2 regions of the Solibacillus sp. FSL H8-0538 genome follow, and region 2 is predicted to be linked to the other one. Evidence: riboswitches for the same ligand, from Rfam matches in the RefSeq annotation. Region 2 holds a riboswitch; the other holds the start of a gene.
The links. Region 2 has a riboswitch for thiamine pyrophosphate ahead of thiT (energy-coupled thiamine transporter ThiT). Riboswitches for the same ligand answer to the same signal wherever they lie in the genome.
Positions count from the first base shown of each region.

Region 1: it holds a riboswitch for thiamine pyrophosphate, as region 2 does, so the genes downstream of both, thiW (energy coupling factor transporter S component ThiW) here and thiT (energy-coupled thiamine transporter ThiT) in region 2, are expected to answer to the same signal.

Region 1 is NZ_JBBOPI010000001.1:3,426,331-3,434,263, reverse strand. Features, by position in the region: rRNA gene MHH87_RS16425 (23S ribosomal RNA) at 1-795, shown strand, start outside; rRNA gene rrf (5S ribosomal RNA) at 883-998, shown strand; tRNA gene MHH87_RS16415 (tRNA-Asp) at 1,559-1,634, shown strand; TPP riboswitch at 1,893-1,982, shown strand; gene thiW (energy coupling factor transporter S component ThiW) at 2,050-2,544, shown strand; gene MHH87_RS16405 (hypothetical protein) at 2,778-3,107, shown strand; gene tsaE (tRNA (adenosine(37)-N6)-threonylcarbamoyltransferase complex ATPase subunit type 1 TsaE) at 3,246-3,701, shown strand; gene tsaB (tRNA (adenosine(37)-N6)-threonylcarbamoyltransferase complex dimerization subunit type 1 TsaB) at 3,698-4,405, shown strand; gene rimI (ribosomal protein S18-alanine N-acetyltransferase) at 4,402-4,845, shown strand; gene tsaD (tRNA (adenosine(37)-N6)-threonylcarbamoyltransferase complex transferase subunit TsaD) at 4,842-5,858, shown strand; gene MHH87_RS16380 (hypothetical protein) at 6,392-6,781, shown strand; gene MHH87_RS16375 (ABC-F family ATP-binding cassette domain-containing protein) at 6,938-7,933, opposite strand, start outside.
Region 2 is NZ_JBBOPI010000001.1:3,228,288-3,236,220, reverse strand. Features, by position in the region: gene MHH87_RS15595 (SGNH/GDSL hydrolase family protein) at 26-907, shown strand; gene MHH87_RS15590 (exonuclease SbcCD subunit D) at 1,146-2,312, shown strand; gene MHH87_RS15585 (SMC family ATPase) at 2,309-5,365, shown strand; gene MHH87_RS15580 (hypothetical protein) at 5,413-5,538, opposite strand; gene MHH87_RS15575 (DUF4870 domain-containing protein) at 5,608-5,934, opposite strand; TPP riboswitch at 6,064-6,169, shown strand; gene thiT (energy-coupled thiamine transporter ThiT) at 6,399-6,956, shown strand; gene map (type I methionyl aminopeptidase) at 7,292-7,933, shown strand, end outside.

The sequences.
Region 1 (7,933 bases), 200 kb from region 2:
AACTTGTACAGGATAGGTAGGAGCCAGAGATCCCGGAGCGCCAGCTTCGGAGGAGGCGTCGGTGGGATACTACCCTGGTTGTATTGAACTTCTAACCCATGCCCCTTAGCGGGGTAGGAGACAGTGTCAGGCGGACAGTTTGACTGGGGCGGTCGCCTCCTAAAGAGTAACGGAGGCGCCCAAAGGTTCCCTCAGAATGGTTGGAAATCATTCGTAGAGTGTAAAGGCATAAGGGAGCTTGACTGCGAGACCTACAAGTCGAGCAGGGTCGAAAGACGGGCTTAGTGATCCGGTGGTTCCGCATGGAAGGGCCATCGCTCAACGGATAAAAGCTACCCCGGGGATAACAGGCTTATCTCCCCCAAGAGTCCACATCGACGGGGAGGTTTGGCACCTCGATGTCGGCTCATCGCATCCTGGGGCTGTAGTCGGTCCCAAGGGTTGGGCTGTTCGCCCATTAAAGCGGTACGCGAGCTGGGTTCAGAACGTCGTGAGACAGTTCGGTCCCTATCCGTCGTGGGCGTAGGAAATTTGAGAGGAGCTGTCCTTAGTACGAGAGGACCGGGATGGACATACCGCTGGTGTACCAGTTGTCTTGCCAAAGGCATCGCTGGGTAGCTATGTATGGACGGGATAAGTGCTGAAAGCATCTAAGCATGAAGCCCCCCTCAAGATGAGATTTCCCATTACGCAAGTAAGTAAGATCCCTCAAAGACGATGAGGTAGATAGGTTCGAGGTGGAAGTGTGGCGACACATGGAGCTGACGAATACTAATCGATCGAGGACTTAACCACATTATTACCAAATATTTTAACTTTCAATGAACCGTTTATCCAGTTTTGAAAGAACAATCTTTCAACATAAGCACATCTATGTGCAAGTGAAGTGATGATGGCAAAGAGGTCACACCCGTTCCCATACCGAACACGGAAGTTAAGCTCTTTAGCGCCGATGGTAGTTGGGGGCTTCCCCCTGTGAGAGTAGGACGTCGCTTCGCGGAACAGAAACCCCAAGGAACTAAATCCTTGGGGTTTTTTAATTGTTAAGGAAATTATAAAATTTCGCCGTGTGGATAACATTCAAATAAGTAAATGCAACGTCTAGGCGCAAGCGCCAACCCCTCGAGTTCTCGGTCTGCCCTCTGACGAAAGTGGTGGAGCGTTTACTTTCGCTTCGAGCTCGCAAGCAGCTGTCGGGGCTAAACAACCGCTTTAGCGCTTTTGTTCTTGTATCCCTTTTTACAAATGTATCCTAACACCCATAATAGGCAGTGCATCTAAAACTTTATAAATACCAATAAAACGGCAAGAAAAGAAACTAGGGCGTTGTAGATAGTACAGATATGTTTAGCCTTCTAATACAATTAAAAATCCTTTTCATTAAGACAGCGCATAAGAGCTGGTAACTGATATTCGAGAATACAAAAAAAGTACTCAAATTTCATATGACTTTTAGGAATGCCTTCCATTAACAACGTTAAACTATTTACAGTATTTTTTTAAAAAGTATTGTCATCTGTTAGGAATGATGGTATAATAATAAATGTCTTAAAGATATGGTCCCGTGGTGTAGCGGTTAACATGCCTGCCTGTCACGCAGGAGATCGCCGGTTCGATCCCGGTCGGGACCGCCATTTTAGTTTTTATGAGAATAATCTCATAAGGGCTTTTTTTTTGCCTAAAAATAAAGAAATGATCAAAATTCTAAAACATCGGATTAGTTTCAAAATGTTTGGCCGTACTATGAAGAGATGCTGGAGCTCCAATTTACTTAATCACTATTAAATGTGGTTCATAGTGGGTGTACCCCGATTATTCAATCATAATACAGAGCGCTACAATAAATTAAGCTAAATATAGAAACTTATTAGATTTTCAACTATAATAATGTTTAATACTACTAGGGGCGCCATAAAGGCTGAGAAGTACCCTTTGAACCTGATCTAGTTAATACTAGCGTAGGAAAGTAGCATGGCATCGGCATATCCTTTTTTGTCTTTTGGCTGCTTACTAGTAGTTCAATATACAAAATAAGGAGGAGATTGTTAATTGAACAAAACAAAAAAAATGACTTATACTGCAATTATTAGTGCAATTGTAGCTGTGAATAGTACGATTGTCTATATTCCACTTGGATTTGCGAAAATATTTCCTGTGCAGCATTTAGCTAATGTTTTAACTGCAGTTATCGTTGGACCTTATTATGCGGTTATTCAAGCATTATTAGCTTCTACTGTAAGAAATATTATGGGAACGGGCAGCTTGTTTGCCTTCCCAGGAAGTATGCTTGGAGCGTTATTGGCTGGTTTTGTTTATTCAAAAACAAAAAATACAATGGCAACAGCAATCGGTGAAGTTATTGGTACAGGTATTCTAGGAGCAATGGCAACATATCCAATTGCCACACTTGTTTTGGGGCAAGAGGCAACACTATTTGGATTAGTACCAGCATTTGTAGTAAGTTCGTTTGCTGGAGCTGCGTTAGCTTTCTTCTTATTGAAAGTATTAGAACGTAATCATGTTTTACAAAAGGTTATAGGATGACAAGAGAGAGATTTTAAGTTAGACAAAATATATAGAAGATTCGACGGTGTAAGGGTAACATGGTTGCTGATTGCCGATTCGAAATCGCCATTTTAGTTTTTATGAGAATAACCTCATAAAAACTTTTTTTTTGCCTAAAACTTATGAAGTCTATAAAATATTTAACATTCAATGGATCATTAACATACTTCTAGAGGAAACGAATTGAAAGCCGTTTCTTTAGGAGGAGTTATATGCATGTGAAAACGCTTCTTATGTATTTGTGTATTGTGTTGATGCTTGTTATTTTATCTGGGTGCTCAAATGAAATTAGAGATATAGAAGATACGAATAATTATAGATGGCAAAAATATATGAATTTTACTGAATATAGTCTCCTTGAAAAAGGAATTTCTTATGTGGAAGTAGTAGCTATTGCGGGTGGTGGCGGTGAGGAGACCAATCCAGGTGTCTATGTATGGTTAGATGAGATATTACTTACACAGGCGTATGAAATTCATTTTCAAAATGACAAATTAGTTAGTAAAAAGATTATAGAAAAGCGAGGGTACTCTACGCGGTAGTTATAACGCTGTTCAAAATGTTAGTTTTACTGACTATTGAGCAGCTTTATTTTATTTTGAAAAAAGTCGATACGTTTTGAACATTTGTCGGCGTTCAAGTAAACTAGAAGTAATGTATTTTGGGAAGGACTATGATGGATGAAGGTATTTGAGAAAAATATACACTCGTTAGAAGAGACACAACGCCTTGCTCATGATTTAGCGGAGCTGTTAGAGGCGCAACATACAATTACACTTGAAGGGGATCTTGGTGCTGGCAAAACGACATTTACGCAAGCATTAGCAAAAGGTCTTGGCATTAAACGTACGGTGAATAGCCCAACATTTACGATTATGAAACAATATGAGGGGCGATTACCTCTTAACCATTTAGACGTCTACCGCCTAGCAGATAGCGACGAGGATTTAGGTTGGGATGAGATTTTCTTCGCAGATGCAGTGACAGTTGTAGAGTGGGCACATTTAATTGAAGAAGATTTACCGAAGGACCGTTTAGCAATCGAAATTACACGAATTGATGACAATGCTCGGAAATTTGTATTTAAACCAATGGGCGCAACATATGTCCAGCTGTGTGAGGAGTTATTAAAATGATTTGGTTAGGAATTGAAACAGCAAATGCACCGCTTTCTGTCGCACTTGTAAAAGACGGAAAAGTAGTTGCTGAGGTTGTACAAAATGTAAAGTTAACGCATTCGGTCGGGGCTATGTCAGCGATTGATGAGCTATTTGACAAAGCATTCATGAAGCCAGCAGATATTGATGCGGTTGCTATATCAGAAGGCCCAGGTTCTTATACAGGCGTACGTATTGGTGTAACACTTGCAAAAACGCTTGCTTGGTCATTACAAAAGCCGCTAGTTGGCATTTCAAGCTTGAAGGCACTTGCTGCCAATGTACGAGTATGTAATGCCGTTATTTGTCCGTTGTTTGATGCGCGCCGACAAAATGTGTATGCGGCTGCTTATAAGGGTGGGTCATTAGAAGTGGTTATTGAGGAGCACCATGACCATATTGATGGATTATTGGAGAAGCTTAAGGCCCTTAATACACCGGTGTTATTTATCGGAACGGACGTAGAACTGTATTATGATCAAATTGTTGCGGCATTAGGGGATAACATGCTACGTGCACCATATACTCTTGATTTACCACGTGCAGCTGAACTTATTGCTTTAGCGGAAATAGAAGAACTACCAGCAGTTGAGGCTGTTCATAACTTTGTACCTCAGTATCGCCGTATTGCAGAGGCCGAGGCGAACTGGATTAAGGAACAGAAGAAGGAGCAAGGCAGATGATCCAGTACCGAAGAATGACGTCAAAGGATGTTGAAGCAGTGTATGAAATAGAGCTAGCAACGTTTTCGACACCGTGGACGCTCGATTCGTTTCATTATGAGATGCGAGAAAATCAGTTTTCGCATTATTTAATTGCTGAGGACGTGGCAGGCAATATTATCGGCTTTTGCGGAATGTGGCTTGTGATTGATGCGGCACAAATTACGAATGTAGCGGTCGTGGAAACTGCGAGAGGTCAAGGAATTGGTGAAGGGCTCATGCGTGAGGCGATCCGTATAGCTCATGAGGCGCATATGGATGTGATGAGTCTAGAGGTACGCGTTACAAATACGGTCGCACAAAATCTATACCGTAAGCTTGGATTCTTAGATGGTGGAATTCGCAAAGGGTATTACACGGACAATCAAGAGGATGCTCTAGTAATGTGGGTGAATTTATGATGGATAAATATATATTAGCAATCGAAACAAGCTGTGATGAAACGGCTGCAGCGATTATTAAAAACGGTACAGAAATTATCTCGAATGTTGTGTCATCGCAAATTGAAAGTCATAAACGTTTTGGTGGGGTTGTACCAGAAATTGCATCGCGTCATCATGTCGAACAAATTACGATCGTTATTGAAGAGGCGTTACAACAAGCGAACATGACGCCACAACATTTAGATGCAGTAGCAGTTACAGAAGGTCCTGGACTAGTAGGGGCACTACTGATTGGCATTAACGCGGCGAAAGCATTTGCCTTTGTAAACGGCTTGCCACTTGTTGGTGTGCATCACATCGCTGGCCATATTTATGCGAACACACTAGTGCAGCCAATGGAGTTCCCGTTACTTGCACTTGTCGTATCAGGTGGGCATACAGAACTTGTGTTAATGCGTGAGCACGGTAGCTTTGAAGTAATCGGAGAAACACGTGATGATGCAGCGGGTGAGGCGTATGATAAGGTTGCGCGCGTACTTAACATGCCGTACCCGGGTGGCCCGCATATTGATCGTCTTGCACATGAGTCAGACGTAGCGGTACCATTCCCACGCGTGTGGTTAGAGGAAGGCTCGTACGATTTCAGCTTCAGCGGCTTAAAATCTGCCGTTATAAATTACAAACATAATATGGATCAACGTGGTGAGGAAATTATTCCGGAACATGTTGCAAAAGGATTCCAGGATAGTGTTGTAGAAGTATTAACAGCAAAAACATTGCGTGCAGCTCGTGAATATGGTGTAAAGCAGGTGATTGCAGCAGGAGGTGTATCGGCGAATAAAGGCTTGCGTACGTCATTAGAAGCAACATTTGCAGAAGAAGGTATTCCGTTCTATGTACCACCATTAAAGCTTTGTACAGACAATGCGGCAATGATTGGTGCAGCTGGGTCATTTATGTTCGAAGCTGGTGCACGGGGCAATTTAAAAATGAATGGTCGACCTGGCATGGAGTTAATGAGCTGGGTCTAGTTATAGTACGAAAGGAGTTGTGAACATCACAACTCCTTTTATTTTTGTGCAAAAGTGTTTTGTTGTCGAAATATAGTGGAATGCGATAAGAAATTGCTGAAAAATATAAATTTCTAATTGTAGTGGAACTTTTCTGAAAAATTATCCACAGGTACTGAGTGCTTTTCCGAAAATGTCAAGACGAACATCCGTACTTATGCACAAACTGTTAATAACTTGTGGATAACATGTGATTTATCTATATATAGTATTCCTTTTTACACAGTTTGATGTGAGTAAATAAATTTTGAATTGTGGATAATGTGGAAAAGTCTGTTGATATGTTGATATGACTGTATTCAGTTTGTGAATAAAACTGTGGAAATTTTTGCGCGTAAATTGCATATTGACCAATATATATGTAGAAAAAAGTAAATACAAGGTTTGAACTACTAAATATTATGGAATAATGAATGTATATGTTAATCTCGCCATTGCTATACATTAACGTTAGATATCATAGAATGTTTTAAACTAGAAAGGAGGTCGTCTAATTGAACTATTTGAAAGAGCGACGGAAAATGTTTATTTTATTGGGCGTAGGAGCAGTGTTAGCTATTGGCTTTTTTGCATTACTTAATGTCCTTAATATAGGTACGTATTTTGCAGCATCTCTTGGTGGGCTGTTTGTATTTGTAGCAATCGTCTGTTACCCGCTAGCATTTGTTTATGGAAAACATCGAATTATAGATGTCTTTCATAGTATTAGCATAGGAGACCGACAGCCATTTCGTATTATGCCCGGTAAAGCAAGATGGAAACCAATTTTTACGGGATTGAATTTTATTTTTGCAGCATTCACTACAGTGTGTTTCGGTTGGGCGTATGGCACGTATAACGCGTATAAAAAACTACAAATGCTGAAAAGCTTTCAAGTTAAATGAAAAATGGGCGAGCTAGTTGAAGTATGCAACTGGCTCGCCCATTTTGTTAAACGATAAGAAAGTTTAACTTTTTGATAATGTCTAGGCATTTGCGCCGCACGCTAGAGGGCTCGCAAGCAGCTTGCCCGAGTGCAAACGGGCGCGAATGCGCTTTTCTTATTTCAATGCTTCAAGTTCTTCGCTTAACTCCAGCCATTCCATTTCAAACGTTTCATGTGCTTCTTTAGAAGAATCCAGCTCCGATTGAATGGTAATTGCCTTTTCGTGGTTGGAGAAGATTTCTGGATCGCATAGCTGCTCTTCAAGACGGGCAATCGTTTCGTCAAGTGTGCCCATATGTGCTTCAATTTCCTCAAGGGCGCGTCGAATTTGGCGTTCACGTTTTTTGGCATCCTTATCGATTGTAGAGGTGGATGCTTTTGCACTAGTAATTTCCTCCGTTTTTGTAGCGGCAGTGGCTTTCATTTGTGCAAGTTCCTCCAACTCCTGCTTTTTCTCTACGAAATAATCATAGTCGCCTAAATACTCAAATGACCCCTTGCCAGAAAGCTCGACTACCTTTGTCGCAATGCGATTAATGAAGTATCGGTCATGCGAAACGAATAGCAGCGTGCCTGGATAATCGATTAACGCATTTTCCAGCACTTCTTTACTATCTAAGTCTAAATGGTTTGTCGGCTCATCTAGAACAAGAAGGTTAGCTCTTTGCATCATTAATTTTGCTAAGGCTAGTCGCGCTTTTTCGCCACCAGATAATGAATTCACAGATTTGTTAACATCGTCCCCGCTAAATAAGAAGCGGCCGAGTATGTTACGAATATCCTTTTCATTCATTAGTGGCCATTCGTCCCATAATTCTTTCAAAACGGGTTTATTGCTATTAAGCTTTGCCTGCTCCTGATCGTAGTAACTGATTTGGACGTTTGTACCGTAGCGAATGTCCCCACGAAGTGCGGCTAAATCTTTCACGACTGTTTTTAATAGCGTGGATTTTCCAACACCATTCGGGCCAACAAGTGCAATTCGATCTTCACGGAAAACACGTAGCGAAATATTATTGGAAATTTCCTTGCCGGGATAGCCAATTGTTAATTCATCGACAGACAATACATCATTGCCACTCTGACGGTCAATTGTGAAGCCAAAGTTAGC
Region 2 (7,933 bases):
ATTCATTTTCCTGGTGTCATGTTTCTTGTTACTTCCGGTAGGAGTGAAGGCACAGGCAGTTGAGAATTATATCGTGCTCGGTGATTCGTTAGCGGCCGGTCAAACTCCATATTCGCAAATTGATGCAGGATACACAGATTTTATTGCATTACAGCTCACACGTTCAGGTCAGCTAGCAAACTTTACAAAAGAACTTGCTTTTCCTGGCTATACGGTCGCAAATGTATTAGCAAGTGTGCAGACGGAGAGGGCAGATGAATTATTAGCAGATGCAACGCTCATTACAATTTCAGCAGGGGCGAATGATTTACTGCGACTTGTTTCTCATAATCCGAATGCCGGAACACTGTCATTTTCCCAGCTTACTGCAGATTTCGCATTAAATACCGCACGTAAGGATTTCGCTACGCTGTTAGAAACGGTCGGTGTGAAGGCGCCGAATGCCAAGGTTTATGTAATGGGTTATTATTTTCCTTATGTGAATGTGCACGAATCTCAAAAAGCAGGTACAACGAAGCAACTAGTGACATTGAATGCAATTTTGCAGCAGGAGGCAGAGATTGCCGAAGCGACATTTGTTCCGGTATACAAACAGTTTGAAGTGGCTGGACCGAACTATTTGCCAAACGTAGAAGATGTTCACCCGAATCAAAACGGCTACAGAGTGATGGCGAATGCCTTTTTAGAAATCTACGCAGGCAATGAGTCATTAGCAATGCCGGAAAATGCGATGCCAACACCAAATCCGTTAACGTTTGAGGAAATTTTGCAATTGCAACAGGATGCAAAATCCGAAGATCGAAAAACAGAGCAAGTAGCTGTAGATGCGTCTGTGCAAAAACGTCATCATCCAATCAACATGTATGTTATGCATTTTGGCTATAAGGAAACTCTCTTTCTGTCGTAGAAAGAGGGTTTTTATTTGTAGATAAGAAAGTATAACTTTCTTATCTACATAAGTAAGGACATCATCTCGCCCAATTTTGGGCGAGATGTGTCTTTCTAATGGTATGGATTAGCAAGCTTACTAAACGAAAAAAATTGTAAATAAAAACCACTTTTCTCGAATGTCTGTTCGTGAAAAGTGGTTTTTATATTTTCGGTCATGATAGAATGGAATTATTAACGAAAAGGGAGGCTTTGCTATGAAAATTTTCCATACGGCAGACTGGCACTTAGGAAAGCAAGTTCAAGGGGTTGTCATGACGGAAGATCAACGTTATATTTTACAGCAATTCATTGAAGAAATTAGACAAGAAAAGCCCGACGTCATTATTATTGCAGGGGACTTATATGATCGTTCGGTTCCCTCAACAGAAGCAATTCAATTACTTAATAAGACATTTAAACAATTGGTTGTCGATGAAAAAATACCTGTAGTAGCTATTGCCGGTAACCATGATAGCGCAACACGCCTGCATTTTGGTAGTGATTTAATGAAGGCGAGCGGACTACATATGGTCGGGCATTTAACTGCCGACATTGAGCCGGTTGTGCTAACGGATGAGTTTGGCGATGTACATTTTTATTTAGTTCCTTTTGCAGAACCTTCCACAGTGCGTGATGTGTTTGGTGATGCGGAAATTACAACACATGAGGCAGCAATGGCAAAAATTATCGAGCGTATTCAACAATCAATGGATACGACGAAACGTAATATTATGATTGGACATGCTTTTATTACAAAGCAAGGATTACCTGAACCTAATACTAGTGATTCTGAGCGCCGTTTAACAGTAGGTGGTACCGAATGTATTAATGCATCACTGTTCGAACCGTTTAATTACACAGCGCTAGGTCATTTACATCAAGCGCACTACGTATTAAATGAAACGATTCGTTATGCAGGCTCACCACTAAAATATTCGGAATCAGAGGTGAATCACGACAAAGGGTATTTAGTTGTGGATTTACAGAAAGATGGCTCGGTACAAGTGGAAAAACGTTCATTCAAGCCTTTGCGTGATATGCGCATAGTAAAGGGGAGCCTAGATGAACTATTACAGCATCAACGTAATGAAGACTATGTGTATGTGAAGCTCACGGATGAAGATTATGTGAAGGGTGCAACAGAGCAGGTACGTACGGTCTATCCGAATGCACTACATGTAGAGCGAACAGCGGTTTATCAGCAAATTACAGCAGAGTCTGCAGTAATGAGTCGCGTCAATATGAACGATGAGGAGTTATTTGAACTCTTTTATCAGGAAATGACGGGGAAAGATGCGGATGAAGCAACAAAGGAACTGTATAACGAAGTGTTACAGCAATTATTAGACGGTGAACGTGAAGCACAGGAGGTCATGTTATGAAACCACTTAAATTAACAATGACAGCGTTTGGTCCTTATAAAGATACTGAAGTAATCGATTTTACACAGCTCCATGAACACGGTATTTTTGTCGTTTCTGGTTCAACTGGAGCTGGGAAAACGACGATTTTTGATGCTATTACGTATGCACTATATGATACAGGTAGCGGTGAAGATCGTGAAAAAGCCAACTTTTTACGCAGTGATTTTGCAGATGAAAAAGTGGACACAGAAGTCGAATTGATTTTCGAGGTTCGAGGTAGAACGTATCGAATTTGGCGTAAATTTGGTCCTAATGGAGCAGGCTCAAAACGTGAATTTTATGATATTACTGGTGGCATGAATGAGCCAGTCGTTGAAAAATTCCAAGTGCGACCAGTACAAGCAAAAGTGGAAGAACTAATCGGCTTAACACAATCGCAGTTTAATCAAATCGTAATGTTACCGCAAGGGGAATTTCAGAAGCTATTAACATCTGAATCAAAGCATAAGGAAGAAATTTTCAGGAAAATATTTAAGACGGAGCGCTTCACTAAAATGGTTGACTTGCTAAAAGACAAAAGAACGCATGCACAAAGTCAATTTGCACAAGCCGAAATGAAACAAAATCAATATATTTTAGATGTTAAAAGTAAGCTTCCGAATCGCGAGTCACAATTATTTAGTGTAATTGATGCAGCAACAGTAAATATGTATCAATTGGAAAACGCATTAGACGAGGAAGCAACTTATTATAATGAACAAGCTATAGAGTCTCGACAGCAATATGAAGCGGTAAATGAACAGCTCAAAGAAGCGAATAAACGTTTTGGCGAACAGAAAATGTTAAACGAGCGTATTGAGAAGTTTCAACAGCGTCAAGTTCAATTGAATCAATTACAGCTCCAAGCAACGCATTTTGAACAGCAACAGCAGCGTTATGAACTGGCAAATAGGGCGAGCAATATTGAGCCATTGGAATTTGAATATAAAAAAGTATATGAACAAGAGCAACGCCAAATCGAAGTAGTGTTAACAGCACAAAAGAACGTTCAGCAATCAGGTGAAGCATTTGTACAAGCTCAAACTGTTTTTGATGCAGAAAAAGAAAAGGATACTGAACGTGAACAATTAGTAAAAACAATTTCTAAGCTTGAGCAACTCGTACCGATTTACAATGACGCGGCAACTATGCAGGCTAACATTCAACAATTAGAGCTTAATGTTGAAAAAGCGAAAGGATTATTTAATAATTTAACGCTGGAAATGCAGAAGAAAAAGGAAGAACAAGCTACACAACGGTCAAACATTGATGAATTAGAGTCTAAAGTAGCTGCATATGAAAACGTATTTCTACAACATCAGCAGCTACAACGCAATATTGAGCTTGTAGAGGAAACGCTTGAGCTACAAAATAATGTTCGAATTTATACAGCGGCAGCGAATGAGCAGCAGGAAAACGCATTAAAAGCACAGGCAGAATTTACACAATTAGAAAGTCAAATGCGTAGTAATCAAGCGGCTTTTTTAGCGGCTAATTTACAGCATGGTCATGCATGTCCTGTATGCGGTAGCACCGAGCATCCGTCACTGCATACACAATCAGCGAGTAGCGTAGATGAAAAAACTGTAGCCCAATTACGTGCAGTAGCGGATGAAGAAATGAAACACTATTATGCCGCTAAATCAAAGCTAGATGCTGAAACTGCGAACTTTGAAAAGAAACACCTGCAGCTTGAATCGAACGCATTAACTATGACGGAACTACCAGCATATAAAGCAACGTTAGCCCAACAGCAGCAACAGTTAACTATTTTAAAGCAACAGCAGCAGCAACTAATCGCTAATAAGGCGAGTTTAAAACAAGTAATAGAGGAAATTGAAAAGCTGCAGGTGCGTATAGAAAATGGGCGTACATTCCTAAGCAAAAACGAAACAGAACTAGCGCAGGAACAAGGGAAGCTAGCGCAAAGTAAACAAGCCATGCTCCCACAATATCAAACCGTAGAAGATGTTAATTACGCATTGCAATCTGAAAAAACTCGATTAACTTTATTACAAAAAGCATTTGAAACGGCAACAATACAGCTACAGCAAGCTGAAGTAAACCAAGAAAAATGTAAAGTGAGCTTAATGAATGTAGGGACCCGTCTGAAAGAATTGCAAAATGAAATAGTTGAGACGAAGGAACGCTTTAATAAAGCTCTCCAAACAGAAGGCTTTATAACACCAGAGGCATATAGTCAGGCAAAGCTACGTGTAGAAGAGCGCCAAGCAATTGTGAAAGCGTTGGAAGAGTATAAACAACAATTGCACACATTAACAGTGCAGATTAATGAGGATATGCCACAATTAGAAGGTAAAGAGCTTGTGGATTTAAACGAACTTGAACAACAGCTACAACAAGTAAATAGACAAGTAGAAGATGTACTGTCTGCATTAAAAAACAATGAAAACTATGAAAAGCAATGCCGCTCTACTTTAACAAGTTTATTACAGGTAGCGCAGGAAATTGAAGAATCCAAAGCAAAGCTCTCAAAGGTTGAGCATGTTTATGATTTAGTACGTGGTCAAAATGAACATAAAATTTCATTTGAACGCTTTGCTCAAATTGGCTATTTGGAAAAAGTAACGCAAGCAGCGAATGAGCGTTTACGTATATTATCAGACGGACAATATTATTTACAATGTACAGGGCGAAAAGAAGGGAATGCACAAAGTGGTTTAAGTATTGATGTGTTTGACAGCAATACAGGTCAAACACGCGATGTCAAAACACTATCAGGCGGAGAAAAATTTAATGCTTCACTTTCATTAGCCCTCGGAATGGCGGATGTTATTCAAGGGGTGCAAGGGAGCGTGCATATTGACACAATGTTTATTGATGAAGGCTTCGGTACATTAGATGAAGAATCATTGCGTAAAGCAATAGATATTTTAATTGATCTTCAGCAAACAGGTCGATTAATTGGAGTTATTTCGCACGTTGCAGAACTAAAAGCCGCAATGCCAGCAATCCTTCATGTTGAAAAGCTGAAAGAAGGCTACAGCCGTACTTCCATTGTGATTAAATAAAAAAGAGGTAGCTTGTTCGCACGTTGCGAAGGGCTACCTCTTTCTAATTATTTTTTGCGAGTTGTTGTAGTAGAGTTAGACAGGGCTGATTTATTAATGACAATTTTTTTAATGATTGGATAAACAATCGGGGCAACTTTTACGGCCGTTTTAAAAATTTTTCCAATATTCATAGTGCTTGCACTCCTTTAGATAATGGTTTAATTAGTTTAATATACCCTAATTTTTAGTGTCTATGAACATTAGCGCAATACTTTAACACCTTGGATGACATTCCAAATAACAATGAAGAATGAGGCTAATGCATATAAGCCCATCAGTAGGAACATAGACGTAAAAACTGTGTCACCCCAATTTGGTTCATTGCCACTAAGGATGACTGTAAATAAGAAAAAGGCAGCAATAATTATACCAATAACAAATGGGATTACATGTGATAATAACGCACGTTTTGCATGATAACGAACCTCTTCATCCTGAGAAATTAGAAAGACGATAATCGGTAATAAAAATGGCGCAAAAAAGATGCTAAAATAATTAAGTGCGCTCAAGCCTTTCGTATTGTCCATAAAAATCAGCTCCTTTGTAAATTATACGAATAGGGCAAACAAAAAGATTCGTAATGAAAACAAAAAAATCTGTTGTTGAATTATAGTGCTGCGTTCAGTACAATGAGTATGTTCTAGCAATTTAAGATGTATGCCCACAAGGGGGGCCGATTTGTCGGCTGAGATTGTACACGTATGTACTGACCCTTCGAACCTGTAAGTTAACACTTGCGCAGGGATGTGGATAGAAACCGACTTCTAACCGACGTCAGGCTCTGTCCTGATGTCGGTTTTTTTTATTGTCTAGCCATTCGAGTCACACCATCTAGGTTGAGGCTGACACGATGTCAGTACTATCGATAATGTCGTATGGACGCTGAGTTATTGCTCATACATGCGCGAATGTGCTTTTCTAATTGTCGTCAGGCTTTGCAGTTTCTATTCCTTCTCAAATCCTACATCGGAAAAAAGAGAGGAGATTTGTTATGAACAACAAACGTTTATTAATGCTCGTAGAAATCGCGATTTTCGCAGCAATCGGCATTATTTTAGACCAATTAACATTTACGCTTTGGGCACAGGGCGGATCCATTAGCTTAGTCATGGTGCCAATTATATTAATGTCCATTCGCTGGGGACTATCAGCAGGACTCGCAACGGGCTTACTCATTGGCGTACTTCAAATGATGTTCGGTGCGTACATTTTACACTGGGCGCAGGCACTACTAGATTACGGCATTGCTTTTACTGTCGTTGGTTTAGCTGGAATTGTACGCCAACCATTATTAACGGCTGCAGCAAGGGCAGATAAAACAAAAATTGCTGTTTTTATCGTGATCGGAACGGTTTTAGGTGGTTTTTTACGTTACGTTGCGCATACATTAGCAGGCGTTATCTTTTTTGCGGAATATGCAGGAGACCAAAATGTATGGGCGTATTCGATAATTTATAATGGAACGTATATGCTTCCGGCGACAATATTAACAGCTATTGTTGCAGTATTATTATTTACTTCTGCACCAAAGCTTCTACAAGCAAAATGATAAAAAGTGTAGTTCGTTTTTTATAGCGAACTACACTTTACTTGGTAGATAAGAAAGTATAACTTTCATATCTACATAAGAAAGGACAGCATCTCGCCCTATTTTGGGCGAGATGTGTTTTTCTAATTTTTGCCGCTTGTGAGGTAGCCATAGATAAGCTAAGAACATACATTGTAATTAAGCATTTATTGAATTGATATGTAAGGTTATTCCCGTATAATGTATGATAAAAAGAGCTTCAACGATGTTTGACTTAACGAGATTTTGCGTTACTACAACAGATTTTAATTATGTTATAGTAAAGGGTAGACATTGTTACAGGAAGGACGTTTAACATGATTGTAAAAACTCAAGAAGAAATAGAAGCATTTAAAAAAATCGGCCGTATTTGTGCGGAAATTCGTGAAGCGATGAAGGCTGCGACAAAACCGGGCGTAACAACACTGGAATTAGATGAAATTGCAGGCCGTATGTTTGCGGAGGCTGGTGCGATTTCAGGTCCTAAAGGCGAATATGATTTTCCGGGCTACACTTGTATTAGTGTAAACCACGAAGTAGCGCATGGTATTCCGGGTTCTAAAGTTATCAAAGAAGGCGATATTGTTAATATTGATGTATCAGGCTCTTTAGATGGCTACTTTGCAGATACAGGGATTTCATTCGTTATTGGTGAAGGCTATGAGGATAAAGAAAAGCTTTGTGCGGTAGCAAAATCAGCATTAGATCGTGCGATAACGAAAATAAAAGCCGGTTCAAAATTAAACCAAATTGGTAAAGCAGTTGAACGTGAAGCACGTGATCACGGCTTAACAGTCATTATGAACTTAACTGGTCATGGTCTGGGTCGCTCACTTCATGAATCACCTGATCACATCTTAAACTATTATGATGCTTGGGATACGACGATTATGAAGGAAGGTATGGTGTTAGCAGTAGAGCCATTCATTTCAGCAAAAGCAGAGCATATCGTTGAATCA